2 regions of the Rhizobium sp. SG741 genome follow, and region 1 is predicted to be linked to the other one. Evidence: riboswitches for the same ligand, from Rfam matches in the RefSeq annotation. Region 1 holds a riboswitch; the other holds the start of a gene.
The links. A riboswitch is a leader RNA that binds a small molecule or an ion and turns the genes downstream of it on or off. The one in region 1 is predicted to bind S-adenosylmethionine.
Positions count from the first base shown of each region.

Region 2: linked by a shared signal. The riboswitch ahead of FHT29_RS10410 (O-succinylhomoserine sulfhydrylase) and the one ahead of metA (homoserine O-succinyltransferase) in region 1 are both predicted to bind S-adenosylmethionine.

Region 1 covers NZ_JAAZQP010000005.1:80,878-96,330, forward strand. The annotation lists gene FHT29_RS14560 (ABC-F family ATP-binding cassette domain-containing protein) at 1-778, shown strand, start outside; gene FHT29_RS14565 (efflux RND transporter periplasmic adaptor subunit) at 1,097-2,272, shown strand; gene FHT29_RS14570 (multidrug efflux RND transporter permease subunit) at 2,269-5,448, shown strand; gene FHT29_RS14575 (SIS domain-containing protein) at 5,543-6,271, opposite strand; gene nagA (N-acetylglucosamine-6-phosphate deacetylase) at 6,295-7,452, opposite strand; gene FHT29_RS14585 (SIS domain-containing protein) at 7,452-8,483, opposite strand; gene FHT29_RS14590 (GntR family transcriptional regulator) at 8,480-9,253, opposite strand; gene FHT29_RS14595 (aldose epimerase family protein) at 9,376-10,401, opposite strand; gene FHT29_RS14600 (TetR/AcrR family transcriptional regulator) at 10,657-11,244, opposite strand; gene FHT29_RS14605 (DUF308 domain-containing protein) at 11,385-11,942, shown strand; gene FHT29_RS14610 (VWA domain-containing protein) at 12,083-13,270, opposite strand; gene metA (homoserine O-succinyltransferase) at 13,274-14,200, opposite strand; SAM riboswitch at 14,251-14,328, opposite strand; gene FHT29_RS14620 (NUDIX domain-containing protein) at 14,407-14,829, opposite strand; gene FHT29_RS14625 (MoxR family ATPase) at 14,829-15,453, opposite strand, start outside.
Region 2 covers NZ_JAAZQP010000003.1:389,238-404,690, forward strand. The annotation lists gene pstC (phosphate ABC transporter permease subunit PstC) at 1-399, shown strand, start outside; gene pstA (phosphate ABC transporter permease PstA) at 396-1,730, shown strand; gene pstB (phosphate ABC transporter ATP-binding protein PstB) at 1,745-2,560, shown strand; gene phoU (phosphate signaling complex protein PhoU) at 2,612-3,325, shown strand; gene phoB (phosphate regulon transcriptional regulator PhoB) at 3,358-4,041, shown strand; gene FHT29_RS10380 (GcrA family cell cycle regulator) at 4,230-4,763, opposite strand; gene FHT29_RS10385 (aspartate aminotransferase family protein) at 5,188-6,387, shown strand; gene argF (ornithine carbamoyltransferase) at 6,461-7,378, shown strand; gene FHT29_RS10395 (Hsp33 family molecular chaperone) at 7,426-8,415, shown strand; gene apaG (Co2+/Mg2+ efflux protein ApaG) at 8,422-8,814, opposite strand; gene FHT29_RS10405 (DNA helicase) at 9,425-10,138, shown strand; gene FHT29_RS10410 (O-succinylhomoserine sulfhydrylase) at 10,221-11,408, opposite strand; SAM riboswitch at 11,452-11,530, opposite strand; gene FHT29_RS10415 (2'-deoxycytidine 5'-triphosphate deaminase) at 11,703-12,797, shown strand; tRNA gene FHT29_RS10420 (tRNA-Gly) at 12,856-12,929, shown strand; gene FHT29_RS10425 (hypothetical protein) at 12,941-13,180, opposite strand; gene FHT29_RS10430 (hypothetical protein) at 13,179-13,358, shown strand; gene FHT29_RS10435 (acyltransferase) at 13,477-14,064, shown strand; gene FHT29_RS10440 (methyl-accepting chemotaxis protein) at 14,149-15,453, opposite strand, start outside.

The sequences.
Region 1 (15,453 bases):
CCAGAAGCGCGAAGAGCTTGATCCCGAGGACACGCTTGCCAACTACCTGACCGACGGGCGAGGCGAAAACCTGCTTGTCAACGGCGAGCAACGGCATGTAACCGGCTACATGAAGGAATTCCTGTTTCAGCCGGAGCAGGCCCGCACGCCGATCAGGAATCTTTCCGGCGGCGAGCGCGCCCGGCTGATGCTGGCGCGTATCCTGTCGCGGCCGACCAATCTGCTGATCCTCGACGAACCCACAAACGATCTCGACATCGAGACGCTCGATCTGCTGCAGGAAATCGTCGCCGGCTTTTCCGGTACGGTCATCCTCGTCAGCCACGACCGCGATTTTCTCGACCGCACCGTGACCTCGACGATCGCGCCCGCCAACCCGGAAGATCCGGACGGCCGATGGATCGAATATGCCGGCGGCTATTCGGACATGCTCACCCAGCGCAAGGGCGCGATGGAAGAGCGCAAGCGGGCGGAAAAGGCGGCTGAAAAGCCGAGGGCCGCAGAGACTGCGTCATCCGCCGCGGACGCCTCGAAAGGCAAGGCCAAGCTTTCCTACAAGCAGAAATTCGCATTGGAAAACCTGCCGAAGGAAATGGCCAAGGCGGAAGCGGAGATCGCCGTCCGCGAGAAGAAAATGGCCGATCCCACTCTCTTCACCAAGGATCCCGCTACGTTCAATCGTCTTGCGGCAGAGATGGAAAAGCTGCGCGAAAGCCTGATCAGGATGGAAGAGGAATGGCTTGAGCTTGAAATGCTGCGCGAGGAGCTGGAGGGCTGATATCTCTGCCAGCTCGCCCTATGCGCGTCCGTCTATATTAGAAAAAACAATCGGTTGCGCTCGGTCGCGGCCGCTTCATTCCCTGTTGTCGAATCCGATAAACTGTTTATACATTAACGGATGCTGCCGGACGATGAGCCGGTTGATACCCCCGGGCCGGCGCGGCCCGTGGTGCATGTTGGGGAAGTCCGAAGAGACTTGATTGGATTTCGCCTGATGGCGACAGGTCCTTCGTAAAAGTTGCAGGCAAATATCGTAGACGTTTAACGCGGCGGCGCTTATTGCCGTGTGCGGTTTTTCGAGGGGGCCTTCATGCCGATGCTGCCGCGTGCCATTTTGTTCAGCTGTGTAGTCACCGTTTTCTCGGGCGCCCAGGCGCTGGCGCAAAGCGCGCCGCCGGCTGCGCCCGTCACGGTCGCCAAGCCCGTCGTTCGCGATGTCATCGACAGCGACGAGTTCATCGGGCGCTTCCAGGCGGTCGACGAGGTCTCCGTGCGCTCGCGGGTCGGCGGTTATCTGCAGGAGGTGCATTTCAAGGACGGCACCATGGTCAAGCAGGGCGACCTGCTCTTTGTCATCGACCAGCGGCCGTTCATCACCACCTTGAACGAGGCGACGGCGTCGCTGGAGGTGGCGAAATCGTCGCTCACGCTTGCCGATGCGCAATTCAAGCGGACGGAATCCCTGTCGACGACGGGCAGCCAGTCGGCCTCGAACCTGGACGACCGCCGCCGCGACCTCATCTCGGCGCAGGCGAATGTGCGTGGGGCTGAGGCGGCCGTGGATCGCGCCAATCTCGACATGGATTTCACCAAGATCACCGCGCCGCTCAGCGGCCGGATCGACCGTCGGCTGATTTCTGTCGGCAATCTCGTGCAGGCCGATCAGACCATCCTCACGACCATCGTGTCTCTCGACCCGATCGATTTCTATTTTGACGTCGATGAGCGCCGGCTGCTTTCCTATGCCGACGAGGCGCGCAAGAACGGTAGTGCCTTGCAGCAGGGCGGCGGCGGTCTCAACGTCACCGTGACGATCGCCGACTCTCACCAGAAGTCTTTCAAGGGCAAGCTCGACTTTGCGGAAAACCGTGTGGACAATCAAACGGGTACGATCCGTGTTCGCGCTACCTTCCCCAACCCCGATCTCATTCTCCAGCCCGGCCTGTTTGGGCGCATCCAGGTGCAGGGCTCTAACAGCTACAAGGCGATTCTGGTGCCCGACGAAGCCATCGGCTCGGATCAGAACCAGCGTGTCGTCTATGTCGTCGACACGGCCGGCAACGTGACGCCGAAGTCGGTGCGGGTCGGGCCGAAGCTTTATGGCTACCGGGTGATCCGCGACGGCATGACCGGTGACGAGACCATTATTGTCAACGGCCTGATGCGCATCAGGCCCGGCGTCAAGGTCGCGCCTCAGCTGATCGAATTGCCGCAGGAAGCGTCGAATGACGAGCCGCCGGCTCAGGCGGACGCACAGGGGACGGATCAATGAGGTTTTCCCATTTTTTCGTCGACCGGCCGATTTTCGCGTCGGTTCTGTCCATCGTGCTGCTGATCGTCGGCGGCATTGCCTATTTCCAGCTTCCGGTGGCGCAATATCCGGAGGTCGCGCCTCCCACGATCGTGGTGCGCACCTCCTATCCGGGCGCCGATTCCCAGACGATCGCCGATACGGTGGCGACGCCGATCGAGCAGGAGGTCAACGGCGTGGAAGACATGCTCTACATGTCCTCCTATTCCAGCGCCGACGGCTCGATGTCGCTGACCATCACCTTCAAGCTCGGCACCGATCTCGACAAGGCGCAGGTGCTGGTCCAGAACCGCGTCGCCATTGCCGAACCGCGCCTGCCCGATGATGTCCGCCGCATCGGCATCACCACGGTCAAAAGCTCGCCCGACCTGATGATGGTCGTGCATCTGCTCTCGCCGAGCAACCGCTACGACCAGCTTTATATCTCCAACTATGCCCGAACGCGCATCCGCGACCTTCTCGTCCGTCTCGACGGTGTCGGCGACGTGCAGCTCTTCGGCGAGCGGCAATATTCGCTGCGCATCTGGCTCGACCCGGAAAAGCTCGCCGCCTACGGCATGACCGCAGGCGACATCGTCCAGGCGTTGCGGGACCAGAACGTGCAGGTGTCCGGCGGCTCGATCGGCGGGCCGCCGGTTTCGGGCACCAACGCCTTTCAATATACGGTGACGACCCAGGGGCGTTTTTCCGATGCGCGGCAATTCCGCTATGTCATCGTCAAGGCGACGGATAGCGGCCGGCTCGTGCAGCTGCAGGACGTGGCGCGTATCGAGCTCGGCGCGCAGGACTACGTTACCAACAGCTATCTGAACGGCAAGCCGGCGGTTGCGCTCGGCATCTTTGCCCGCCCCGGCACCAATGCGCTTGACGCCGCCGCAAGCATCCAGAAGACGATGCAGAGCCTAGCGCAGGATTTCCCGCAGGGCCTCGAGTATCGCATCGTCTACAATCCGACCGAATTCATCGCGGAATCGATCTACGAGGTCTATAAGACGATCTTCGAGGCAGCCGTGCTCGTTGCCATCGTCGTGCTGGTCTTCCTGCAGTCGTGGCGGACGGCGATCATTCCGATCGTCGCCATTCCGGTGTCGCTCATCGGCACCTTCGCCTTCCTGCTTGCCTTCGGTTTCTCGCTGAACATGCTGACGCTGTTCGGCCTGGTGCTTGCCATCGGCATTGTCGTCGACGACGCGATCGTGGTCGTCGAAAATGTCGAGCGCAACCTGGCGCTCGGGATGACGCCAAAGGAGGCGTCGCATGTGACGATGAACGAGGTCGGCACTGCGGTTCTGGCGATTTCGCTGGTCCTGATCGCCGTCTTCCTGCCGACGGCCTTCATTCCGGGCATAACGGGACAGTTCTACCGGCAGTTCGCCGTGACCATTTCCATCGCAACGGCGATTTCCTGCCTGAATTCGTTGACGCTCTCGCCGGCGATTGCCGCCATCGTGCTGCGTCCACACGACCACAAGAAATCCAACAATATCGTCTCGCGTTTCGGTCGCGCTCTGGGCGATGGGTTCAACAGGGGTTTCGAGTCGATGAGCAGGGGCTATTCCTGGGTCATCCGCCATCTCGTCACCACCTGGGTCGCGCTTGGCTGCGCTCTTCTCGTGTTCGTCGGGCTACTCGGCGCGACCTGGTTCATGGGCAGGATCGTGCCGCAGGGCTTCGTTCCCACAATGGACCAGGGTTATGCCATCGTCGTCGTGCAATTGCCGGATGGAGCGTCGCTGGCGCGCACCAATGCCGTCATCGAGAAGGCGACCGCGATCATCAACAAGACGCCTGGCGTGGAAAACGCCGTTGCTTTTGCCGGCTTCAATGGCGCGACCTTCACCAATGCCTCAAATTCGGGCGTCATCTTCACGCCCTTCAAACCCTTCGAGGAGAGATTGAAGAGCGGCGAGACGGCCATGAAGATCATCGGCCAGATCTATGGCAGCCTCCAGGGCATTCAGGAGGCCTTCATCATCGCCATTCCGCCGCCATCGATCCGCGGCGTCGGCAATTCCGGCGGCTTCAAGATGCAGATCATGGACCGCGAAAATCCCGACATGCGCCGGATCCTGCCGCTGGCCTATCAAATGATGGGCGCTGCCGCACAGAATAAGGGTGTCAGCGGCGTCTTCACCACCTTCTCGGCCAACAGCCCGCAATATTTCCTGGCGATCGACCGCGACAAGGCGCGGGCGCTGAACGTGCCGATCCCGAACATCTTCGAGACGCTGTCGATCAACCTCGGCACATCCTACGTCAACGACTTCAATGCCTTCGGCCGCGTCTATCAGGTGCGGGCGCAGGCCGACCAGCAATATCGCATGGACCGGGAGGATATTCTGGCGCTGAAGGTTCGCTCAGCCACTGGCGCGCTGGTGCCGCTCGGCACCCTCGTCGATATCCGGGATACGACCGGGCCGACGCTGGTGCAGCGCTACAACATGTATGTGTCGGTTCCCATCCAGGGCAATCCGGCGCCGGGCGTCTCCACCGGTACGGCCCTCGACACCATGGAAGGGCTGGCGAAGAACCTTCTTCCGACGGGCACGACCTTCGAATGGACGGAGCTTGCCTATCAGGAAAGGAATACCGGCAATACGGCGGTCTATATCTTCGCCCTGTCGGTCATCTTCGTTTTCCTTGCGCTTGCGGCCCAGTATGAAAGCTGGACGCTGCCGCTCGCCATCATCCTCATCGTGCCGCTGGCGGTGCTCGCCGCATTGATCGGGGTGCATCTGAGAGGCATGGACAACAATATCCTGACGCAGATCGGGCTCATCGTGCTGATCGGCCTTGCGGCCAAGAACGCGATCCTGATCGTCGAATTCGCGCGTCAGGCGCAGCTCGAAGGAAAGAGCGCGGTGGAGGCGGCGATCGAGGCCAGCCATCTGCGTCTGCGCCCGATCCTGATGACGGCCTTCGCATTCATCTTCGGCGTCGTGCCGTTGATGATTGCGACCGGACCCGGCGCGGAAATGCGCCAGTCGCTCGGCACGGCCGTATTCTCCGGCATGCTCGGCGTGACGCTGTTCGGCCTGTTCCTGACGCCGGTCTTCTACGTCGTGCTGCGCAGGCGGCGCAAGCAGACGGAGGCAGTGGTGGAAGAGCCGTCAGCCTCAGACGCGGCGGCGCAATAACATCAATTGGAGCGGCTCAGCTTTCCATGGGATCGCTGAGCCGCTCCAATCGTTTGCTTTCATGCAATTCCGGACTGAAAACCGCCGCGCGTTTCTAGAGATGCGGGTTGCGTGGCCGGTATTTCTTCACCAGCCGCTGATTGGTTTCCTTGGCGCCCGGCATGTTGGCGCTGAGGTAGACGGGCGGTTCGCCGTCCTTGCAAAGCTCGGCGGCGACATCTGCGAAGATGGCGTTCAGCACCGTGGTGCCGATGGCCGTCGATGCCGGCCCGACCTTCAGGTCGGTGCCCGGCAGGTCGATGATGGCGTCGCCCGGCGGCAGGCCATTGTCCAGCACGATATCTGCGATATCAGCAAGCCTCCTGCGGCCGTTGGCAATGGCGGCCGAATAGGCGGACGAGGTGATGGCGATGACGGTCGCGCCGATTTCTCGGCCGAAATCGGCAGCCTCGATAGGGGCGGCATTGACGCCAGAATTGGAGGCGATGATCAGCACGTCGCCCGGCTGCATGCCATAGCGCTCGAAGATCGGGCGGATGAGGCCCTCCGTGCGTTCATAGACCGAACTGATGACGGCGCCTTCGTGCAGCATGGCGGATCCCACAAGCACCGGGATGGTGAAAGCCAAGCCGCCGGCGCGATAGTGCACCTCTTCCGCCAGCATATGCGAATGGCCGGTGCCGAAGACATAGACGCGGCGATCGGCGCGCGCAGCCGTGCTGATGGCGGCGGCGGCCCTCGACATCGGTTCCGCCAGCGTTTCGCGCAGGGTTTCCAGCCGGCCGATGAGGGCGGAGAAATAGCTGTCTGTGATTGTGCTCATGCCGTGCCTCCTTCTCGATTGTTTCAAGCCGAAGGCTGGCCCGAGATCCATGTTTCGGTGACCTCGATCCCATCGTCGATATGGACCAGGTCGGCGCGGGTTCCGGGCGTCAGGTGGCCACGATCGCCGAGCCGCAGGAAGCGGGCGGGATAGGAGGTCGCCATGCGCAACGCTTCGGCCAGCGGCAGTTCAAGGACATTGACGCCATAGCGGATGGTGGAAGCCATATCGACATCAGAGCCGGCGAGCGTACCGTCGTCCAGCGTCAGCTTGGAGCAATAGCCGCCCTTGGTGCGATAGACCGTGCGGCCGTTCAGCGTAAAGCTCGGAAGATCGGTGCCGACGAGCGACATGGCATCCGTGACGAAGAACAGCCGGCCCTCGCCGCGCTTGGCACGAAGTCCAACGCGCAATGCTATCGGATCGACATGGTGGCCATCGGCGATGATACCGCACCACGGGGCAGGATGGTCGATCGCCGCGCCGACCAGACCCGGCGCACGATGGCCCATCTGGCTCATGGCGTTGAAAAGATGGGTGACGCCGCGGGCGCCGGCATCGAAACGCGCATTTGCCGCTTCTGCGGTGCAGTCGCTATGGCCGATGCTGACGATGACGCCGCCTTCGGCAAGCGCCTGCACCTGCCGCTCCGTCACCTGTTCGGCCGCCATGGTGACCAGCAGCGTACCGATCGCCTCACGAGCGCGGATGAAGGTTCTGACATCGCTGTCCTCGACCGGACGCATCAGCTCGGCCAGATGCGCACCCTTGCGGGCCGGCGCCAGATGCGGGCCCTCGAGATGCAGGCCGACGACGCCGCGATTGGCCTTCACGGCCTCGACTGCCGCCTCGGTTGCAGCCGTCGTCGCGGCCGCGACATCGGTAATCAGCGTCGGCAGCAGCGAGGTGGTGCCATAGGGGCGATGCCCCTCGGCGATCATGTACATGGATTCGGCCGAGGGCTCGTCATTCAGCATGCGGCCGCCACCGCCGTTCACCTGAGCGTCGATGAAGCCCGGCGACAGGACGCCGCCGTTCAGCTGGACCGTTTCGGCGTTGTCGGGCACGTCGTTGGCACTGGTGATCGCGTGTATGCGGCCGTTGCCGATCACCAGTGCACTGTCGTCGTGAAAGCGGTCGCCGTCGAAAATTCGGGCGCCGGTAAAGACCTTGTAGTCCATCACATGGTCTCCGTGATCTTGAGAAGGTTAGCCGGCTTGTCAGGATCGAAGCCCTTGCGGCGCGTCACGGACTCGATGAGGCGGTAGTAGCAAAGCAGCGATACCAGCGGATCAAGCAGGCCGTTGCCGGTGGTCGGCATGCGCAGGTTGATCCCGGCAAGCGGAGCGGTCGAGAAGGAGACGGCGGTTGCGCCGAGCTTCTGCAGTCGCTCCAGCGCCCGGGCATTGTTGGCGAAGGCCGCGTCATCGGGCGAGAAGGCGACGATGGGGAAGCCTGGCTGCACCAGCCGCATCGGGCCATGCATCAGTTCGGCCAGCGAAAAGGCTTCGGCGTGCAGGCCGGCGGTTTCCTTGGCCTTCAGCGCGGCTTCAAGTGCGATGGCGAAGGCGGGGCCGCGTCCGCCGGTATAGAGCGAGGAGGCGTTGAAGAGCACGTCTTCGGCAGCCTTGCCGTCGATGCCCGAGGTGGCCCTCAGTGCTTCCGGCAGCCTGGCGAGGCCGGCGAAGAGGGCTTGGTCCTGCGAGATCGTTGCGGTGACGCCGGCAAGGGCGGCAACGGAGGCGATGAAGGATTTCGTGGCGGCGACGCTCTGTTCCTTGCCGGCATTGAGGCCGAGCACGATGTCGGCCTCGTTGGCAAGCGGGCTGTCGGTGACGTTGACGACGGCGATCGTGGTAGCGCCGCCCTTCCTGGCGGCGGCCTGCATGGCGATGATATCGGGACTGCCGCCGGATTGCGACACGGTGAAGTGGATGCCGCCCTTCAGGTGGAGCGGAACGCCATAGACGGAGGCGATCGACGGGCCGACCGAGGCGACCGGGATGCCGCAGGATATTTCCAAGAGATATTTGAAGAAGGTCGCGGCATGGTCGGAAGAGCCGCGCGCGGCTGTCGTGACCAGCGATGGGCGCGTGGAGGAGAAGAGCTTCGCGATTTCGGCAAAGGCGGGCTTTTCCTTGTCAAGCAGCGTTGCAACCACGTCCGGCGACTGGCCGGCTTCCGTCAGCATCAGGGATTGGGTCTCGCTCATAGGTCATCTCCAATTCTCAATTCAGCTACAAAATCATAGGCATCGCCGCGATAATGCGAGCGGGTGTATTCGACGACGCGCTGGTCCGCGAGGCGCGACACCCGTTCGATCAAAAGCGCCGGCGCTCCGGCCTTGACGGTCAGGATCGATGCGGATGTGGGGTCCAGCGTCACGGCCGTCAGCCTTTGCTGGGCACGCACGGGCTTGAAGCCTTTGGCGGCGAGCGCATCATAGAGCGAACCCTCGGATACCGCGTCCTCGCCGAGGAATTTGATGGGGACGACGGCGCGTTCGATGGCGAGCGGCTGGCCGTCGGCCAGGCGCAGGCGGTCAAGCCGCAGCACAGGTTCGTCAAGGCCGAGGCCGAGCAGGAAGGATTCCTCCGGCGCCGGCGCGCTGATGGTGCGCGACAGGATGCGGGCTGCCGGCTCGCGGCCGCGTGAGCGCATGTCGGCGGAGAAGGAGGAGAGGCGCCAGAGCGGCTGCTCGATGCGCTCGACATGCTGCGAGACGAAGGTGCCGCTGCCGTGGCGGGATTCGATGACGCCCGAAGCGAGCAGGTCGCGATAGGCCGTTCGCACCGTGACACGGCCGATCTGCAGGGCGCCGGCAAGATCGCGTTCGCCGGGCAGCGCGGTGCCCGATTTCAGCAGTCCCTCCTGAATAAGGCCCGTCAGCGCCTGCGCCAGGCGTTTATAGAGCGGCCCACTCCCGGTCCCCTCGCTGAGGCCGCGGCTGTTCAATTCAGCGATCAAACTGGTTCTATCCATGATGTGCATATAGAACCTATTTAGAACCAATTCACAAGGCGAATCTGCCTGCGGGCCTAAAAAGAATCGGCCGGGCGCTTTGGACGCCCGGCCGAATTTCAAGAGAGCGGGGCATGCCCCGATCAGTTCTTGGTGAAGATGTAATCCGTTTCCTGCCGCAATACCTCGCCCGGGCGGAGCACGGCATTGGGGAAGCCTTCGTGATTGATCGCGTCGGGCCAAACCTGCGTTTCCAGGCAGAAGCCGGCGAACGGTCCGATCTTGCGGCCATCATGGCCGGGAACCGGAACGTTGAGCTTGAAGCCGGTATAGAACTGCACGCCGGGTTCGGTGGTGCGCACCTCCAGCGACACGCCGGAATTGACGCTGCGGGCCAGCACAACGGAACGCTTGGCAGTGCGCTTGGTCGAGAGGCAGAAGTTATGGTCGTACAGCGCCTGTTCCGTTCCGTCGAAGCGCTTCATCGGCGCCATCTCGCGGAAATCGAACGCCGTGCCTTCGACCGAACGCACTTCGCCCGTGGGTACCTGCTTCTCATCCGTCGGCGTATAGTGATCGGCGGCGATCATGATGTCGTGACCGAGAGCATCGTCGCGGCCGTCAAGATTGAAATAGGCATGCTGGCAGACGTTGGCGAGCGTCGGCTGGTCGGTGGTCGATTCGTAGGTGACCGACAGTTCGCCGTTGCCATGCACTCGATAGGTCGCCTGTATCGTGCAGTTGCCGGGATAGCCGGCGCGCCCGTCGGGATCGACGATCTTGAGGACTACGCGGTCGGTGTCGTGCTCAACGATCGTCCAGTTGCGCTTGGCGATATTGTCCTTGCCGCCGTGCAGGTGCGTGACGCCCTTTTCGTTGAGCTCGAGCTGGTATTGCTTGCCATCCAGCGTGAAGCGGCCAGCGCCGATGCGGTTGGCGCAGCGGCCGGGCGTGGCGCCGAAATAGGAGGAGTGGGCCGGATAGTCAGGGAAATTGTCGAAGCCGAGCAGCAAGGCCGGCTCATGGCCATCAAGCCGGAGATCCTGGATGACCGCGCCCCAGGACATGATATGCGCCGTCAGGCCGCCGCCAACGATCGTGACGCGATAGACCGTTTCGCCGCTCGGCGTCGTTCCGAAAACTTCCCGTTGCAAAGTATTTTCCGTCATATCAGCTCATCCATACCTATCTAAAATGCGAGGCCAGACCCTGCCCCCATTCGGGCCGTTCCGCAACCGGTTCGATTGTGAAATTTAGAGGCGGGCGGAGGGGGATCAAGGCTCGACCGGGCTTTCTCTCATCGGCTTCGGAACGTTAAACTGCGCTGCAAATGTGCAGTGCGTACGACAGGTGTGTGCATTTTGCTTCGTTACTTCGTAACGAGCGCCGTCAGCGCGACCTTCCTGCTTTGGCCCGGCGGTTTGTTAGTGAGCCGGTGCCATCAGCCTGGTGATCTGCGGGCTGACGATTGTGCTGAACAGTCCGGGATCGCTGAAAGCTCGCACGGAGAGCATTGCCCCATGAACCGATGCCATCAGCATTTGGGCTTCCTCTCCCGGTTGTTTGTGAAGCCGGAACAGGCCTTGCTGTGCTCCGGTCTCCAGCACCGACGTAAGCCACCCGGAGAGACTATGGAAATGGGCACGGACGCGTGATGCGACCTCTTCCGGCAGCATCTGCATCTCGCCAGCGAGCATTGCGCAGACGCAGAAGGGCAGCGAGGCATCGCGAATGCATGTTTGCCAGAAATTCAGATAGGCCCGCAGTTGTTCGGCAGGGCTTGGGAACTGCTCACGAAGGGAATTCAAGCCTACTTCCACTTGCTGCCTATAGCGATCGACCAACACCGCGACCAGCTCGGCCTTTGTCGGAAAGTGATGGTGGATACTCGCCTTCCTTATGCCGATCGCAGCCGAGATGTCGGCATAACTGAAGCCGTTATAGCCTCCCGCGACGATGAGAGACTGCGCAGTGTCGAGGATTTTTCCGGAAGTCGAAGCTATTGATTTCATGCCGCTGCCTACCTTCTGATAGGTCGTTTGTCAAGATTGCTTCGATGCTTCCGCTTCTCACAAAGAGGTGTTCGGGTGACGAGTTGACAGAAAAGTTTTGTCTTCCTACTAGTTGGTAGATTTCAACTAGGAGCCTTCCAATGCAAAACCAATCCTCTAGCCAGTCCAGCTGGCTGCGATCCTATTATTTCGCACGTGCCATATTCTCCATCGCCTGGATTGCCGCCGCCATTCTCTTCGGCGGGCAATCCAACCCCATCGCGTTTCTGCTTGTGATCTACCCAGCATGGGATGCCCTTGCCAATCTCGTTGATGCACGGGTCAATGGCGGCCTGAGAGCTAACTCGTCCCAAGCATTGAATGTCGTGGTGAGCACGATAACCGCGCTCGCCGTGATCGTTGCAATCAGCGACAGCACTTATGCCGTTCTGGCCGTATTTGGGGTTTGGGCAATCCTCTCGGGTCTGCTGCAACTCTACACGGCGGTAAGGCGCTGGCGTCACTATGGCGCACAATGGGTGATGATCCTGAGTGGTGCGCAATCGGCCCTCGCCGGTGCCTTCATGATCAGCCGATCTCTCGGCACCGTGGCGCCGACGATCCTGGATATCGCCCCCTATGTCGGGTTTGGCGCGTTCTACTTCCTGCTTTCGGCAATCTGGCTTGTCGTCACGGCTTATCGCAACGCCGACGCGTAGAGGTTGCCCGATCTGGCGGCGGCAAGGTGAAAATCCATTTTTTGCCGCCGAAAGGGCGGGCAGCACCCGTTCTTCGCAGCAGCTTTAGCGACTTGGTCAATTCTCTTGCCGTGGGCATCAATTTGTCGCGCTGATACCATTCAACGCGACAGCTCCCGCGTCGCCTTCTCCAGCCCGCCGAGCGTCAGCGGATACATGCGGTCCGTCATGAGGCGGCGGATGAGGGAGATCGAGGTGGTGTAGCCCCAGTGGTTTTCCGGAACGGGGTTGAGCCAGACGCATTTGCGGAAATGGCCGGTCATGCGGGCGAGCCAGACGTTGCCGGCCTCCTTGTTCCAATGCTCCACCGAGCCGCCCGGCTGCGTGATCTCGTAAGGGCTCATCGCGGCATCGCCGACGAAGACGACACGGTAGTCGGGACCGAAGGTGCGGATCAGATCCGTTGTCGCTGTCACATCGACACGCCGGCGACGATTGTCCTTCCACACGCCCTCATAGAGGCAGTTGTGAAAGTAGAAATACTCCATGTGCCGAAACTCGGAGCGGGCGGCGGAAAACAGCTCCTCCACCCCGCGGATGTGATCGTCCATCGAACCGCCGACATCGAAGAACATCAAGAGCTTGACGGCGCTGCGCCGTTCCGGCCGGGTCTGGACGTCGAGATAGCCGTGTTCGGCGGTGGAGCGGATGGTGCCGGAGAGATCCAGCTCTTCGGCGGCGCCCTCGCGCACCCAGCGGCGCAGGCGCTTCAGCGCCACCTTGATGTTGCGGGTGCCGAGCTCGACGCCGTCGTCGAGATTCTGGAAATCGCGACGATCCCAGACTTTTACCGCGCGGCGGTGGCGCGACGCCTCCTGGCCGATGCGCACGCCTTCCGGGTTGTAGCCATGGGCGCCGAAGGGCGATGTGCCTGCCGTGCCGATCCATTTCGATCCGCCCTGATGCCGGCCCTGCTGTTCGGCCAAGCGCTGGCGCAGTGTCTCCATCAGTCTGCCGAACCCGCCGAGCGCCTCGATCTGCTTCCGTTCTTCTTCGGTGAGATGCTTTTCCGCCAGCTTGCGCAGCCATTCGTCGGGGATGGCCGTTGCCTCCACCGCGTCAGCATTGGCCCCGATCGCCTCCACGCCACGGAAATAATCGGCGAAAACCTGGTCGAAGCGGTCGATGAAGCGCTCGTCCTTGATCAGCGTCGCACGGGCCAGATAGTAGAAGGCCTCGATATCGTAATCGGCTATCCCTTCTTCCATCCCTTCGAGCAGCGACAGGAATTCCCGGAGTGTCACCGGTACCTTCGCTTCCTTCAGCTTCAGGAAGAAGGGAATGAACAAGGCTCAAGCCCTTTCTTGGCCGATCTCCTCCAGATCATAAGGCGTGGTCTGGTAGATTTCGTTGATCCAGTTGCCGAAGAACAGATGTGCATGGCTGCGCCACCGGTTCTGTGGCGGAATCTCCGGGTCGTTATGGGGGAAGTAGTTATGCGGCATCTTGATCGGCACGCCCGCATTCACATCCCGGAAATATTCGTCCGCCAGCGAGGTGGAATCATACTCCACGTGATTGAACATGTAGAGCCGGTTGCAGGCCTGTTCGTGCACGAGACAGACGCCCATTTCGCTTGAATCCATCAGGATCTGCAGGCCAGGCACCTTTTCGATGTCGGCGCGGCGCACTTCCGTCCAGCGCGAGACCGGAATGGCGAAATCGTCGGAGAAGCCGTTCAGGTAGACAGATGACGGTGCAAGGTTCTGGTGGCGATAGACGCCGAAGGCCTTCTCCTTCAGCGTATGCTTCGGCACGCCATGGAAATGATAGGCGGCGGCCATCGCTCCCCAGCAGACATTCATCGTCGAATGGACATTGGTCGCCGTCCAGTCGAAGATCTGCCGCATCTCGTCCCAGTAGGTGACCTCTTCATACTCCAGCAGCTCGATCGGCGCGCCGGTGATGATGAAACCGTCGAACTTGTGATCCTTGACCTCTTCCCAGGTCTGGTAGAAGGAAAACAGGTGTTCCTCGGAGGTGTTCTTGGCCTTGTGGCCGCCGACGCGCACCAGCGAGAACTCCGTCTGCAGCGGCGATGCGCCGATGAGGCGCGCCATCTGTATCTCGGTCTTGATCTTGTTCGGCATGAGGTTGAGAAGCCCGATCTGAAGGGGGCGGATATCCTGACGGATCGCCACCGTTTCGGTCATCACCCGCACGCCCTCGTTCCGGAGGGTCTCAAATGCGGGCAGCGTATCGGGAATCTTGATGGGCATTGTTTTCACTCGACCAAATACAAAAAAACCGGCCGCGATCATGAATCGCTACCGGTCCGCACGCGGCCCTTTAGCGACTTATTTAACGTGGCTGCAAGCCGGCCGGCCAAATCACCACAGAAGGAATTTCATAAACCTGCTGTTCCCGCTGGTCAATGGGCAAGCTTTGCGGCGGCTGGCGGCCACGCTCTGATGTCGGTTCTCACTTACAAATGTTCAAGAAGCGCCGCCATGCCATAGCCCAGACGCTTCCGCGCCTCGGCGAGCGATATCCAGAAAAAGCGGAAGCAGATGGGTGCGCTGCCATCGAACGGCGTCATCTCGAAGTGGCGCCAGGTGGCCGGTGTCGTCTCCGGGAGGGTGCAGCGGAAAAAATGCCGCTGATGGTGACAGGTGCGACCGCTCTTCTCGAACCGGTAATCGTCGATGCCGAGCGGATGCAGCGCGTTTGCTGTGAGCCCGGTTTCTTCTTCGAACTCTCGTGCTGCCGCTGCCGCTATGTCTTCGCCGGCCTCGACGGTACCGCCGGGGACCTGCAGTTCGACCGCCGGAAAATCCGGCTCGTCGAAAACAAGCAGGTGGCGCTCCCGAACGGCGTAGATCAGGACCTTAACAGCATCCGGCTGCATTATTTTCCCTGCCCACGCGCCATGAAGGCCAGCCGCTCGAAGAGGTGCACGTCCTGCTCGTTCTTCAGCAAAGCGCGGTGCAGCTTCGGAAGCGCATTTTTGGTATCGCCGCGCAGCGTGGCCGGATCGACATCGTCGGCGACGAGCAGACGGATCCAATCGAGGGCTTCGGATGTCGAGGGCTTCTTCTTCAGGCCCGCCACGTCTCGGATCTCGAAGAATTGCGTCAGCGCCGCATGCAGAAGCGTCTGCTTGATGCCGGGATAGTGTACCTCGACTATGCGCTCCAGTGTTTCCATGTCGGGGAAGCGGATATAGTGGAAGAAGCAGCGGCGCAGGAAGGCGTCCGGCAGCTCCTTTTCATTGTTTGATGTGATGATGACGATCGGCCGGATGGCGGCCCGGATCGTTTCGTCGGTCTCGTAGACATGGAATTCCATGCGGTCGAGTTCCTGCAAGAGGTCGTTCGGAAATTCGATATCGGCCTTGTCGATCTCGTCGATCAGCAACACGCATTTCCGCGGCGAGGTGAAGGCCTGCCAGAGCTTTCCCTGTCTGATATAGTTGCTGATATCATGAACGCGTGCGTCGCCGAGCTGGCTGTCGCGCAGGCGCGAGACGGCA
Region 2 (15,453 bases), on a different contig from region 1:
TCGCTGTCAGACGACATCATCATGGCCGTGCCGCGGTCGCTGCGCGATGGCTCGCTCGGTCTTGGCGCCACCCGCTCGGAAACGGTCAAGCGCGTTTTGCTGCCGGCGGCACTTCCGGGCATCGTCGGCGCGCTGCTGATGACCGCCTCGCGGGCAATCGGCGAAACGATGATCGTCGTACTGGCCGCCGGTGTCGCGGCTCGCATGCAGTTCGATCCCTTCGAACCCATGACGACGGTTACCGTGAAAATCGTCAACCAGTTGACCGGCGATCTGGAGTTCACCTCGCCGCAGACACTGGTCGCCTTCGCGCTCGGCATAACGCTGTTCTGCCTGACGCTCTGCCTGAACGTCTACGCGCTCTACATCGTCCGCCGCTACAGGGAGCAATACGAATGAGCGACATCGTATCCTCCCCGTCACAGAATATTCCGCGCGGGCTTACGCCGGGCGCCCCGGCGCGGCGCGATATCGGCATCAAGCGGCGCTATGCCGCCGAGCGCCGCTTTCGGGCCTATGGCATCGCCGCCGTAGTCTTCGGCCTGGTCTTCCTTCTCACGCTTGTCTCGACCGTGGTCCGCAACGGCTATACCGCCTTCGTGCAGACCTCGATAACCCTACCGATCGAATTCACCGAGAAAGTCATCGACCCCACCGGCAAGCGCGCCAGCGATCCGAAGGTGCTGATATCAGCCAACTATCCGGTCCTCATGCGCGATGCGCTGGTGAAGGCCTTGGGCATCGATCCTTCCGATCGCGTACTCGTGCGCGAAGCCACGACAATGGTGTCGGACAGTGCGCGGATTGCACTGCGCAACAAGATCATGGCCGATCCCTCGATCATCGGAACGACTGGGAATGTGACGTTCCTTGCGAGCGCCAATATCGACTCCGCCAACAAGGGGCAGATCGACCTGGCGGCCGACGAGAAGGATCGCAAGGTTTCCGATCGGCAGCTCGGCTGGATGAAGCAGCTGACAGCCAGCGGCGCGCTGCACGAAGCTTTCAACAGCGGTCTCTTCCTCTCGGGTAACTCGAGCCGCCCCGAGGCCGCGGGCCTCGGCGTCGCGCTGATCGGCTCGCTCTATCTGATGCTGACTGTCCTCGTGCTCGCCTTGCCCGTCGGTGTCGCCGCTTCGATCTATCTGGAGGAATTCGCGCCAAAAAACCGGCTGACGGATCTGATCGAGGTCAACATCAACAATCTCGCGGCGGTGCCCTCCATCGTCTACGGCCTGCTCGGCCTTTCGGTGTTCATCAACATGATGGGGCTGCCGCGCTCTGCCTCGCTGGTCGGCGGGCTGGTGCTCAGCCTGATGACGCTGCCGATGATCATCATCGCCACGCGCTCGGCACTGCGCGCGGTACCGCCATCGATCCGCAGCGCGGCACTCGGCCTTGGCGCGTCGCGCATGCAGATGGTCTTCCATCATGTGCTCCCGCTCGCCATGCCGGGCATCCTCACGGGCACCATCCTCGGGCTGGCGCATGCGCTCGGCGAGACGGCGCCGCTGCTTCTGATCGGCATGGTCGCCTTCGTCGCCAACTATCCGGCCTCGCCGCTCGATCCTTCGACGGCGCTGCCGGTGCAGATCTACATGTGGGCGAGCGAAGCGGAGCGGGCCTTCGTTGAGAGGACCTCCGGAGCGATTATCGTGCTGCTCTTCTTCCTCGTTGCGATGAATATCGGCGCGATCCTGCTGCGGCGCCGCTTCGAACGGCGCTGGTAGGGGAGGGCGACCAAATGAACATGATGACGGAAGCCGCGGGCGAAAGAGCATTAGCCAAGAAGATGATGACGATCCCCTATAAGATGATCGGCCAGGACGTCTCGGTCTTTTACGGCGACAAGCGCGCGCTCTTCGATGTCAACCTGAACATTCGCGCCAATACGGTCACGGCGCTGATCGGTCCTTCCGGCTGCGGCAAGTCCACTTTCCTGCGTTGCCTCAACCGCATGAACGACACGATCGAGACCTGCCGCATCACCGGCAAGATCACGCTCGACGATCAGGATGTTTATGACAACAGCATCGATGTCGTGGAGCTGCGCGCGCGTGTCGGCATGGTCTTCCAGAAGCCCAACCCGTTTCCGAAGTCGATCTACGAGAACGTCGCCTACGGACCACGCATCCATGGCCTGCACAGCTCGAAAGCCGATCTCGAGCATATCGTCGAGACCAGCCTGCAGAAAGCCGGTCTCTGGGGCGAGGTCAAGGATCGGCTCTATGATGCCGGCACGAGCCTGTCCGGCGGCCAACAGCAGCGTCTGTGCATCGCTCGCGCGGTCGCAGTCAGTCCAGAGGTCATCCTGATGGACGAGCCATGTTCGGCGCTCGACCCCATCGCAACCGCAAAGGTCGAGGATCTGATCCATGAGCTGCGGGAAAACTTCACCATCGTCATCGTGACGCATTCCATGCAGCAGGCAGCCCGCGTTTCGCAACGCACCGCAATGTTTCATCTCGGCCATCTGGTTGAGGAGAACGATACCGATAAAATGTTCACCAATCCCGACGATTTCCGCACGCAGGATTACATCATGGGCCGTTTTGGTTGATGATGCCGTGCGCGCGGCTCCTTTCACACAGTTCACCTTGAGGATAGAAAAATGGTCTCCACTCACATTCTCTCTGCCTATGACGAAGACCTGAAGTTCCTGACGCGCCGCATTGCGGAAATGGGCGGTCTGGCCGAGCAAATGGTCAGCGACAGCGTTCGCGCACTGGTCCAAAGCGATACCAGTCTTGCGCAGAAGGTCATTTCCGACGACGTCATTCTCGATCATGCGGAACGGGAAGTCGGCGACAAGGCGATCGTCACCATCGCCCGCCGGCAGCCGATGGCCGCCGACCTGCGCGAGATCATGGGCTCGATTCGCATCGCTTCCGATCTGGAGCGTGTCGGCGACCTCGGCAAGAACACCGCCAAGCGCGTCATCGCCGTGCAGGGCACAGGCGTTCCGCGGCGGCTTGCCCGCGGCATCGAGCATCTCTCCGAACTGGCGCTCAGCCAGCTCAAGGAAGTGCTTGACGTCTATGCCACCCGTTCGCCGGACAAGGCTGTGTCGATCCGAGAGCGCGACGAGGAAATCGACGCGATGTACACCTCGCTCTTCCGCGAGATGCTGACCTACATGATGGAAGATCCGCGCAACATCACCACCTGCACGCATCTTCTCTTCTGCGCCAAGAACATCGAGCGCATCGGTGACCATGCCACCAACATCGCCGAGACGATCTATTACATGGCGACCGGCGCCCAGCCAGAAGGCGAGCGCCCGAAGGATGATACCGCCAACACCGTTGGCGCGGTGACGGAATAATCTGGAAGCGAAGAAAAGGAGACCAGAGGCGCATGGTTCCGAGAGTTGCTGTTGTAGAAGACGAGGAAGCGCTCAGCGTTCTGCTGCGCTACAATCTCGAGGCTGAGGGCTTCGAGGTCGATACGATCCTCAGAGGCGATGAAGCCGAATTGCGTCTCCAGGAGCGCATCCCCGATCTTCTGATCCTTGACTGGATGCTCCCCGGTGTATCCGGCATCGAGCTCTGCCGCCGGCTGCGTATGCGGCCGGAGACGGAGCGCCTGCCGATCATCATGCTGACGGCCCGCGGCGAGGAAAGCGAGCGCGTGCGCGGTCTTTCCACCGGCGCGGACGATTACGTCGTCAAGCCGTTCTCGACGCCGGAGCTGATGGCCCGCGTCAAGGCGATGCTGCGGCGCGCCCGCCCGGAGGTTCTCTCCACGGTACTGCGTTGCGGCGATATCGAGCTGGATCGCGAGACCCATCGCGTTCACCGCAAGAGCCGCGAAGTGCGGCTGGGACCGACGGAATTCCGCCTGCTGGAGTTCCTGATGTCCTCGCCGGGCCGGGTCTTCTCGCGTTCGCAGCTGCTCGACGGCGTATGGGGACACGATATCTATGTCGACGAACGTACCGTCGACGTGCATGTCGGCCGCCTGCGCAAGGCGCTCAATTTCTCCAATATGCAGGATGTCATCCGCACCGTTCGCGGTGCGGGTTACTCCATGGAAGCTTGAGCGGGTACGCCCGTTCAGGCATCGACATAGCGGCGGAAACAGAAAACGGGCCTTTCGGCCCGTTTCGTTTATCTGATCTAGAGCGGCTACGCGTTTCACCGACTCGCGTGACGGCTCTATGCTATTGTTTTTACGCAATTCCAGGAAAACCGCTTCGCACTTTTCCTGGAATTGCTCTATGGGGCATCTCAGCCGCGCGGTTGAGCTGGCCGACGCCGTTCATGCACCGGCTGGTAGGCCAGGCGCTGATGGTAGCCGCAATAGGGCGATGCATCCGGGCTCTCGTTGCCGCAGAAGTGGAAATCGTCCTTCAGCGGGTCACCGACGGGCCATTTGCAGGTGCGTTCCGTCAGCTCGGTCAGGACGAGGCGCCGAGAGATCGGAACGACGACGTTGGCAGCCGGACGATATTGGATCTCGTTGACCGCATCGACCTCAATCTCTTCCTTGAGCATGGTCGCGCCCTGCTGGCGGGTAACCGTGCGGGTTGCGACGCGCGATGTATAATTCGATGCGCGGGGCGCCGAGGCGCCGCGCTTCGGCGTTCGGGCAGCGGTCGCCGTGCCGCCCGCCTTCGCTCGGCCCGGCAGGCTCAAGCGGTGCACCTTGCCGATGACGGCGTTACGGCTGACACCGCCCAGCTGCGCCGCGATCTGGCTGGCGCTCAACCCTTCGGACCATAGCTTTTTAAGCTTCTCGACGCGTTCGTCTGTCCAATTCATGCCCTGTCTCCGCTGTCGCGTTTCCGATGGCAGAATCCTTCACCATTGCCCCGCATAGGATCGAGGCGCGAAACGCTCTAAAATTGTGGTGACTAGTTCCGCCGCATGCAGTCTAGCAATTGGTTTTTAACCTAGTGTGAGGCTGACTCCGTGACAAGAGTCGCGGGAATCTTGAGGAATCGATTTCGAGGTTTTCCCCAACTTGCTGTCCTGGCGTGGCATTTATGCAATATGATCCGGCCAACGCATCCCGTTCGGCTGCGGCCGCTCTCTCGCACCTGCTAAATCGCCAGTTTTGTTGACATCGCGGTGCAAAACATCAATAGTGCCCACGCCGCCGCAAGGCGGCATTTTTGATTTTTTCGGACCCGTTTCATGGAAAGGAAGCGATTGGTCCTTAGGGTTGTGATCGAGGAGATACGCCATGGCCGAGACAGCGGCGCTTTATGACACCTATATGCGCGCTCCGCTGCGGTTCGAGCGAGGCGAGGGCGTCTGGCTGATCACGGAAAATGGCGAACGCTACCTCGATTTCGCGGCCGGTGTGGCAGTCAATTCGCTCGGTCATGCGCATCCCCATCTCGTGGCCGAACTGAAGGCGCAGGCTGACAAGGTATGGCACCTGTCCAACCTCTACGAAGTGCCCGGTCAGGAGAAGCTGTCGAAGCGGCTGACGGAAGCCACATTCGCTGACAAGGTGTTCTTTACCAATTCGGGCGCCGAAGCGCTGGAATGCGCCATCAAGACGGCGCGGCGCTATCAGTTTGCCAACGGGCATCCCGAGAAGTTCCATATCATCACCTTCGAAGGTGCCTTCCACGGTCGTACCATCGCGACGATCGCTGCCGGTGGCCAGGAAAAGTATATCGAAGGCTTCGGCCCGAAGGCCCCCGGCTTCGACCAGGTGGCTTTCGGCGATCTTGACGCGGTTCGTGCCGCAATCACCGATGCGACGGCTGCGATCCTGATCGAGCCGGTGCAGGGCGAGGGCGGTATCCGCCCGGCGACCAACGAATTCCTGCGCGGTCTCCGCGATATCTGCGACGAGCACGGTCTGCTCCTGGTGCTCGATGAAGTACAGTGCGGCGTCGGCCGCACGGGCAAGCTTTTCGCCCATGAATGGGCCGGCATCAAGCCCGATATCATGGCGGTGGCCAAGGGTATCGGCGGTGGTTTCCCGCTCGGCGCATGCCTTGCGACGGCAGAGGCAGCCTCCGGCATGAAGGCCGGCACGCACGGGTCGACCTATGGCGGCAATCCGCTTGCCATGGCGGTCGGCAATGCGGTGCTCGATATCGTGCTGGCCGATGGCTTCCTGGAGCATGTGCGTGATATGGCGCTGGTCTTCCGCCAGGGCCTTGCTTCGCTCAAGGATCGCTTCCCGGATATCATCGAGGACATCCGCGGCGAAGGTCTCATGCTCGGCATCAAGGCAGCCATCCCGCAAGCGGATCTGCTGCAGGCGATCCGCGCCGAGCATCTGCTGGGTGTTCCGGCCGGCAACAATGTCATTCGCCTGCTGCCGCCGCTGGTCGTGACCGCCGAGGAAGCGCGCGAAGGTCTTGCTCGCATCGAGCGTGCGGCCGAGCGTGTACGCGCCGCCCGCGTCAAGAAATCAGCCTAAGTTCGACGCCCGCAGTCGGGGCGTTCTTGCCCTATGCGGGCGTTATTGTTTTTTCTGGAGTACAGGTGAGGACATGGCTTCTCCGAAACACTTTCTCGATCTCTCGGCTGTCGCGGCCGCCGATCTGCGCCACATCATCGATGACGCGATCGTGCGAAAAAGGGCGTTGAAGGCGGGTACCGCCGATAAGCCGCTTGCCGGCAAGATGCTGGCGATGATCTTCGAGAAGCCTTCCACCCGGACCCGCGTCTCCTTCGACGTCGGCATGCGCCAGCTCGGTGGCGAGACACTTTTCCTGTCCGGAACCGAAATGCAGCTCGGCCGCGCCGAGACGATCGGCGATACGGCGAAGGTGCTGTCGCGCTATGTCGATGCGATCATGATCCGCACGACCGATCATTCGCGCCTGCTGGAACTGGCGGAGCATGCGACCGTTCCGGTCATCAACGCGCTGACCGACGATACGCATCCCTGCCAGATCATGGCCGACATCATGACCTTCGAGGAGCATCGCGGCCCGGTCAAGGGCAAGACCATTGCCTGGACGGGCGACGGCAACAACGTGCTGCATTCGTTGATCGAAGGCGCTGCGCGGTTCGGCTATCGCATGAACATGGCGGTACCTCTTGGTTCCGAGCCCAAGGATCACTATTTGAACTGGGCCCGCAACCAGGGCGCCGAAATCATGCTCTCGCATGATGCCGACCGTGCGGTCGCCGGTGTCGATTGCGTGGTAACCGATACCTGGGTTTCCATGAATCAGGAACACCGGGCCCGCGGTCACAACGTCTTCCAGCCCTATCAGGTCAACGCGGCTTTGATGGCACAGGCCGGCAAGGACGCGTTGTTCATGCATTGCCTGCCCGCCCATCGCGGGGAGGAAGTGACTGATGAAGTGATCGATGGTCCGCAATCCGTTGTTTTCGATGAGGCGGAAAACCGCCTGCATGCGCAAAAGTCGATTCTTGCTTGGTGCCTGGGCGCAATCTGAGGATATGAAACCGCGTCTGAGGGCGCGGGCGCAGTAGGAGTAGAGCAATGGCCGAAAATGCAGCCTCGCTGGGTCAGTTTGATTTTGCCGGTGACGATCACGTGGTTCCCTTCCAGGTGGAAGGGCTCGATGTGCGCGGTCGTGCCGTACAGCTTGGTTCGTTGCTGGACGCAATTCTTGCCCGGCACAACTATCCGACCCCGGTCGCCCGGCTTTTGGCCGAGGCCATCGTCCTGACCGTCCTGCTCGGAACCTCGCTGAAGTTCGAGGGCAAGTTCACCGTGCAGACCAAGAGCGACGGTCCCGTCGACCTCCTGGTTGCCGATTTCTCGACGCCGGAAAATGTCCGCGCCTACGCTCGTTTCGATGAAGAGGCTCTGGCAAAGGCGATCGCCGCCGGTGAAACCGAGCCGGAACAGCTGCTCGGCAAGGGCGTGCTCGCCTTCACTATCGATCAGGGTCGCTACAGCCAGCCCTATCAGGGCATCGTCGCTCTCGACGGCGCCTCGCTCGAGGAGATTGCCGGCACTTATTTCCGCCAGTCGGAGCAGATACCGACTCGGGTTCGCCTGGGCGCCGCAGAACTTTTCGATCGTGACGAGAACGGCAAGCCGCGGCATCGCTGGCGGGCGGGCGGCCTGATCGCGCAGTTCCTGCCGGAAGCGCCGGAGCGCATGCGCCAGCCGGATCTCCATGGCGGCGATGGTGATAGCGGCATGCGTGATCATGTCGAGGACGATGCCTGGGCGGAAGCACGCAGCCTGGTGGAGACCATCGATGCCGATGAATTGACGGATCCGCTTGTCGGCACCGAGCGCCTGCTGTTCCGCCTCTTCCATGAGCGCGGCGTGCGCGTCTACGAACCCAAGGCGGTTTTCGACCGCTGTTCCTGTTCGCGCGACAAGCTGAAGGGCGTGTTGCAGGGGTTCTCGGCCGAGGAGATCGAGGCCAGCCAGGAGAACGGCGAAATCGCCGTCACCTGCGAATTCTGCTCGACCACGTACCGCTTCGAGGCAGCCGAGATAAATGTGGCCTGATCGGGCTCAGTTCAGCGTGCGCATCAGGTTGGGCGTATCGAGGGAGAAGGCGGGGATCTTGACATGGAAAAGCTCCCCGTCATCCGTCTCCATCTGGTAGTGGCCGAACATCATTCCCGAGGGTGTGTCCAGCGGGCATCCTGAGGAATATTCATAGGTGTCGCCAGGCCGCAGATGCGGCTGTTCGCCGACGACGCCGGGGCCGGTCACTTCGTCGACTATTCCGTTCATGTCGGTGATATGCCAATAGCGCGTCACCAGCCGAACGGAAACTTTCGAGTGGTTGGAGATGATGATGCGATACCCCCAGACATAGCGATCGTCATCCGGATCGGATTGCTCCTCCAGATAAAACGGCTCCACGACCACTTCTATGTCGCGTGTTAGGGCGCGATACATGCCTGATACCTTACCACTGCGCTGGAGCATCAAGCGTCGGACAAACGCTGGAAAAGCCTCAGTATCTTTAAGTCTGCGGCATATTATCCGCTTTCCACCGTCCCGCAAAATGCAGGATCTCTAGCGGTATCCTACAAGCAACCTATTCCGTCAAGGAACGGATCGGTGAAAACCCGTGTGATCGGCCCGAGCATCCCGGTTTTTAGCTATTACGGCTAATATCGAAGGTTAATAGGCCGCAGCCAAAAGTATCACAGGCCGCTTCTCTTTCACTGTTATCCCGCATACTGCTGCCCGAATACCCTCCATGGGCGGAAACGCTTACGGAAATTGCAGGTTGACTTGAGACTCGATTGTCATGTCCGCCACGCCTCAATCCAAATCTCTAGATCATATAATTCCCAAACCCGTCTTGTGTTCCCCGCGAAGCGCTTCTCTGCGATTTCCCGGCGAGGGGATTTCGGCTATCATCTGATTCTGGCATGGCCCGTGCCTCCCCCCTCCATCCGGGAAAGTAGACTTCATGCGGGGCTGTCGATCATCAAACCGACTGTTTGAGCGCCGGGCATAAGGAGGGGTTGCGGTCATTGCTCGCAATAGGAGGTTTACAATGAGGCTTTCCGCCCCTGTTTATCATTTGAAGCGCAAGGCGCGGCTGCTGTCGCGTCAACAGAATATTCCTTTGCATGCCGCGCTGGATCGCGTAGCGGCCCGCGAAGGATTTCAAGGCTGGAGCTTGCTTGCGGCCAAGACGCAAGCGCCCGTACCCGCCGACGATTTGTTCTCGCTCTTGAGTCCGGGCGATCTGGTGCTGGTCGGCGCGCGGCCCGGCCAGGGCAAGACATTGATGAGCCTCAAGCTCGCCGTCGGAGCCATGAAGGCTGGCAATCGCAGCGCCTTTTTCACGCTGGAGGATACGGAGAAGGTCGTCCTGGATCGCTTTCGGATCATCGGCGTGGATCAGGCCGAGTTCAGGGAACTGTTCGAGCTCGACAGTTCCGATGCCATAAGTGCCGATTACATCACGCGCAAATTGGCCTCAGTGCCGCGCGGCACATTGGCGGTGGTCGACTATCTGCAGATACTCGATCAGAAGCGGGAGAAGCCAGAATTGATGACCCAGGTCCGGGCATTGAAGGCCTTCGCGCGCGACAAGGGCGTGATCGTCGTGTTCATCTCGCAAATCGACCGTTCATACGATCCGGCGCTGAAGCCATTGCCCGATCTCGATGACGTTCGTCTGCCGAACCCGCTGGATCTCGCGCTTTTCGACAAGCTGTTCTTCTTGCATGCCGGCAAGGTTCAATACAAGGCGGCGAGCTGACGCTGGCCGTCTGCTTGCATCATGGCCTGCTCAGGGCAGGTCGGGCCGCCCGGAAAATCTCCGGGCGGCTTGTCGATTGATATCAGGCGGAGACCTGTTCCAGAGCGCGGGCGAAATCCTCGACCAGATCCTCGCTGTCTTCGATACCGGCGGAGAAGCGAACGGTGCCCGGCGAAATGCCGAGTTCGGCGCGCGCCTCGTCGGTGAGGTTCTTGTGCGTCGTGGTGGCCGGATGGGTGATCAGGCTCTTGCTGTCGCCGAGATTGTTGGAAATCCGCACGATTTCCAGTGCGTTCTGCAGCTTGAAGGCTGCTTCCTTGCCGCCCTTCAGCTCGAAGGCCACCAGCGTCGAGCCGCCGGTCATCTGCTTTGCGATGATATCGGCCTGCGGGTGATCCTTGCGGCCGGGATAGATCACGCGGGCGACCTTGCCGGGCTGCCCGGCAAGGAAATCGGCCACCTTGGCGGCATTCGCCGTCTGCTGCGCGACGCGTAGCGGTAGCGTCTCGATGCCCTTCAGCAGCGTCCAGGCGGTGAACGGCGACATGGCCGGGCCGGTGTGGCGGAAATAATCCTGCAGGTTCTCGTCGATCCACTGCTTGTCGGAAAGGATGACGCCGCCGAGCGAGCGGCCCTGGCCGTCGATATGCTTGGTGGCGGAGTAGACGACGATATGGGCGCCGAGCTCCAGCGGCTTCTGGAAGAGCGGGGTGGCGAAGACGTTGTCGACCACGAGCTTGGCGCCGATCTGGTTGGCGAGCTTGGCAACGGCAGCGATATCGACCACTTCCAATGTCGGATTGGTCGGGCTTTCCAGGAAGAAGACCTTGGTCGTGGGACGGATAGCCTTTTCCCAGTTTTCGACGAAACGTCCGTCGACCAGCGTGCATTCGATACCGTATTTCGGCGCCAGTGTTTCGACGACCCAGCGGCAGGAGCCGAAGAGCGCGCGAGCGGCAACGATATGGTCGCCGGCCTTCAACTGGCAGAGAATGGCGGCGGTGACGGCGGCCATGCCCGAGGCCGTGGCGCGTGCATCTTCCGCGCCTTCCAGCGCGCACATGCGCTTTTCGAACATGTCGTTGGTCGGGCTGCCGTAGCGGGCGTAGATGAAACCATCCGTCTCGCCCTTGAAGCGGGCTTCGGCCGCTTCCGAGGTGTCGTAGACGAAGCCCTGGGTCAGATAGATTGCTTCGGATGTTTCGCCGAATTGCGAACGGAGCGTTCCGCTGTGAACGAGCTGGGTTGCGGGGCGCCAAGTCTTGCTCATGCCATCACCACTTTCAAAACAAAAAAACCGGCCGCAATTGCAGACCGGTTTCAACCCGGTCTTTTTAGCCACTTATTTAACGTGGCTGCAAGCCGACCGGCCAAATCACCACGGGATAAGTTGCAATACTGCCGTTGATCGCTTGCGTCAATTCCCTGAGTTTGGTTTTGTCTGCGACAAATTACTGTGCCTGGCGCCCGTAGGCTGCGCAAAGGATCACGGTAACACTTGGAATTTGCACATGACCCTTCAGATCGCGCTATGGTTTGCAGGATTGTGTGCCGGGGATGAGGCATGATGGCTCGCAATACTGGAATTCTAGCCGATCGCGCCATTGCGGCGCTTTTTGACGCGGGGCGGCTGACGAGCGAACGGGAACTGGACGCCGATCAGATCCAGCCGGCGAGCCTCGATCTTCGGCTCAGCGCGCATGCTTTCCGCGTCCGCGCCAGCTTCATGCCCGGCCCGTCGCATCTCGTCGCCGACAAGCTCGACCGGCTGAAGCTGCATGTCATCGATCTCTCCGAAGGCGCTGTGCTGGAAACCGGCTGCGTCTATATCGTGCCGCTGATGGAGCGCCTCGATCTGCCGGCTGACATGTCGGCGTCGGCCAATCCGAAAAGTTCGACCGGCCGCCTCGATATCTTCACCCGCGTCATCACCGACCGGGCGCAAGAGTTCGATAAGATCCCGGCCGGCTATTCCGGCCCGCTCTATCTGGAAATCAGCCCGCGCACCTTCCCGATCGTCGTGCGCCGCGGCTCGCGCCTGTCGCAGATCCGTTTTCGCGTCGGCCAGGCCGTGCTCACCGAGCCGGAACTGCTGGCCCTGCACGAGACCGAAACGCTGGTGGCCAGCAAGAAGCCGAACATCACCGGCGGCGGCATCGCGCTGTCGATCGATCTTGCCGGCGACAAGGAGGGCCTGATCGGCTATCGCGGCAAGCATCACACCGCCGTTGTCGATGTCGACAAGAAGGCCCAGCACGATATCTTCGATTTCTGGGAGCCACTCTATAGCCGCGGCCGCACCGAACTGATCCTCGACCCGGACGAATTCTATATTCTCGTCTCTCGCGAGGCCGTGCATGTGCCGCCGCATTATGCCGCCGAGATGACGCCCTTCGATCCCCTGGTCGGCGAATTTCGCGTCCACTATGCCGGCTTCTTCGATCCGGGCTTCGGCCACGCGCCGTCCGGCGGCCGCGGCAGCCGCGCCGTGCTCGAAGTGCGCAGCCACGAGGTGCCTTTCATCCTCGAGGACGGCCAGATCGTCGGGCGCCTGATCTACGAACACATGCTGGAACAGCCGAGCAGCCTCTATGGCTCCGGCCTCGGCTCGAACTATCAGGCGCAGGGCCTGAAGCTGTCGAAGCACTTTCGGCTCTGAGGGGCTAGCGACTGGCCTTGACAGAGACCGCCAACTGTTGGACATCTCAGGGTGTCAGGCGGGTGTAGCTCAATGGTAGAGCAGCAGCTTCCCAAGCTGAATACGAGGGTTCGATTCCCTTCACCCGCTCCAACTTGCCCTTGTCAAAAACGGCCTCTTGTTTTCAGCGCAACCTTCAGCGCTTCGCCGAAGGTTGCGATCGGGCGGGCGAGGGGTCCTGCCGGCGGGCGATGCACCAGCCAGTTGACGACTTTCGGGCTGAAATCCGGCGCCTCGATGACCTCGACGGCATCGCGCCAGCGGCTTTCCGATAGCGCCGCCGGTGTCAGGACGCCGATACCGAGACCGCGTGATACCAGCGACATGTGCAAATCGGCGCTCATGGCTTTGCCAGCTCGACGCATCAATGGCCTCTTCGTCGGCATCTTCTTTCTCGGCGGCGCGCTGGGCTCGGCGCTTGCCGGCACCGCATGGGATTTTGGTGGCTGGGTTGCCGTCTGTGCAGCGGCCGCAGGCTTTGGCGCGGTTGCCTTGATCACAGGCCTTGCGGAGCGTAGGTGAAGGATGCGAGAAAACGGCAACACTTGCCGCCTCGCCTCCGCGTCGCCATATGCTGGCTCATTCAGGTGGGTGCCAGACAAGAATGGCAAAAGGAGTGCCCCTTGAAAGGAGCGTCCTTATGCGCGGCATTGCATGGTTCTACAGATTGAAGGCGATCTTTGTGCGTGGCGTGCTCACGATATCGCGCAGCACGAAAATTCCGCTGGGAACGACGATCATCTGGAAGCGCGGCAGTGTTCGCATCGGCGCAAAGGGGCATTTCCGCAAGGGCGTCGTCATCGATGCGCAAAAAGGCAACATCGATATCGGCAATCACGTCTCCTTCAACGAGTACACAATTCTGTTGGGCAGTGGCGGGATTTCGATCGGCAACGATGTGCGGATCGCCGCCCATGCCATGGTCGTATCCTTCGATCACAATTTCGATGATCTCACCCAGCCCATCCGCCAGCAGGGTCTCACGAGGAAGCCTGTCGTCATCGAGGATGATGTCTGGATCGGCGCGGGAGCGAAGATCCTGGGCGGCTCCCATATCGCTAGGGGATGCGTCATCGGCGCGAATGCCGTCGTCAAGGGGAAGACCGAGCCATACGGCATCTATGTCGGTGCGCCCGCCAGATTGCTGAAATGGCGCGGACAGAAAGACAACTCCACTGCCGAAAATATCGAGCAGCTTCCTTCTTCGAAGAGATTGACAAACCGATAGGCATTGACGTGTCAAAACAGGCGGCATTCGTTAAGACGTGCCGCCTGCAGTCTATTCGCCAAATGGTTTAGGATCGCGGCGTTCTCAGAATTCCGTCCAGTCCGCGTCCTTGCTCGTCGTGGCCGGTGGCTGATTGCCACTGAACGCACTCAGCAATTTCTGGCCGAGCGCGCGCGCCGGCGAGGGGGTCGGACGTGCCTTCACGCCGTCGACAGCCCGGATGACGGGAGCTGGCGCAGGTCGTGGCAGGGGTCGCACAGTGGGCCGCGGCGCATTGGTTGCGGCAGGCGCCGCACGTACATGTGCAGCCTCGCCGCCGCTCGTGCGGAACTGGCCGATGAGTGCCGCCAGAGAGGCGGCCTCGGTCGCCAGACTGTGGCTCGCAGCCGTGCTTTCCTCCACCATGGCGGCGTTCTGCTGGGTGCCGTGATCCATGGCGTTGACGGCGGTATTGATCTCCTGCAGGCCGGCCGACTGCTCGCGCGAGGCTTCGGCGATCGCGTGTACATGCCGGTTGATTTCCTGCACGTCCGAGACGATGGCGTCGAGTGCCTTGCCGGTTTCGTTGACCAGGCCGACGCCCGTCCGGACATGCGTTTCGGAGGTGGCGATGAGCGTCTTGATCTCCTTGGCGGCATTGGCGGACCGTTGGGCGAGCTCGCGCACTTCCTGGGCGACCACGGCAAAGCCCTTGCCGGCCTCGCCGGCGCGGGCGGCTTCGACGCCGGCGTTCAGCGCCAGCAGATTGGTCTGGAAGGCGATCTCGTCGATGACGCCGATGATGTTGCTGATCTCACCGGAGGATTTTTCGATCTGCTGCATGGCTTCTACGGCATTGCGAACGACCTCGCCGGACCGCTCCGCGCCTGCGCGCGTATGGACGACGAGTTGACTTGCTTCCTGCATACGCCTGGCGGCGTCCTTGACCGTCGTGGTGATCTGTTCCAGCGCGGCGGCGGTTTCCTCGACGGATGCCGCTTGTTGTTCCGTGCGCCTTGAAAGCTCGTCGGCCGCGCCACGGACTTCGTTGGCGCCGGCGTTGATGGCGCGGGCATTGGCGCCGACCGCATGCATTGCCCCGTCGAGCTTGAGGAGCGCGTTGTTGAAGTCCTGCCGGAGCTGATCGAGATGTTCGACGAATTGGGTGTCGATGCGCGTCACGAGATCGCCTTCCGCAAGACGCTTCAAGCCATCGCCGACCGCTTGAACGGCCTGCTGCAGATGCGCTGCCTCGGCAGCCTGCCGAACCTCGCGTTGAGCGCGTTCGCTGTCGCTGAGCGTCCGGTCGGCTTCGGCCTGCGCCGCGAGCCGCGCGCGTTCTATCGCGTGGTCGCGGAACACGACGACGGCGGATGCCATCTGGCCGATCTCGTCGCGACGGTCGTGGCC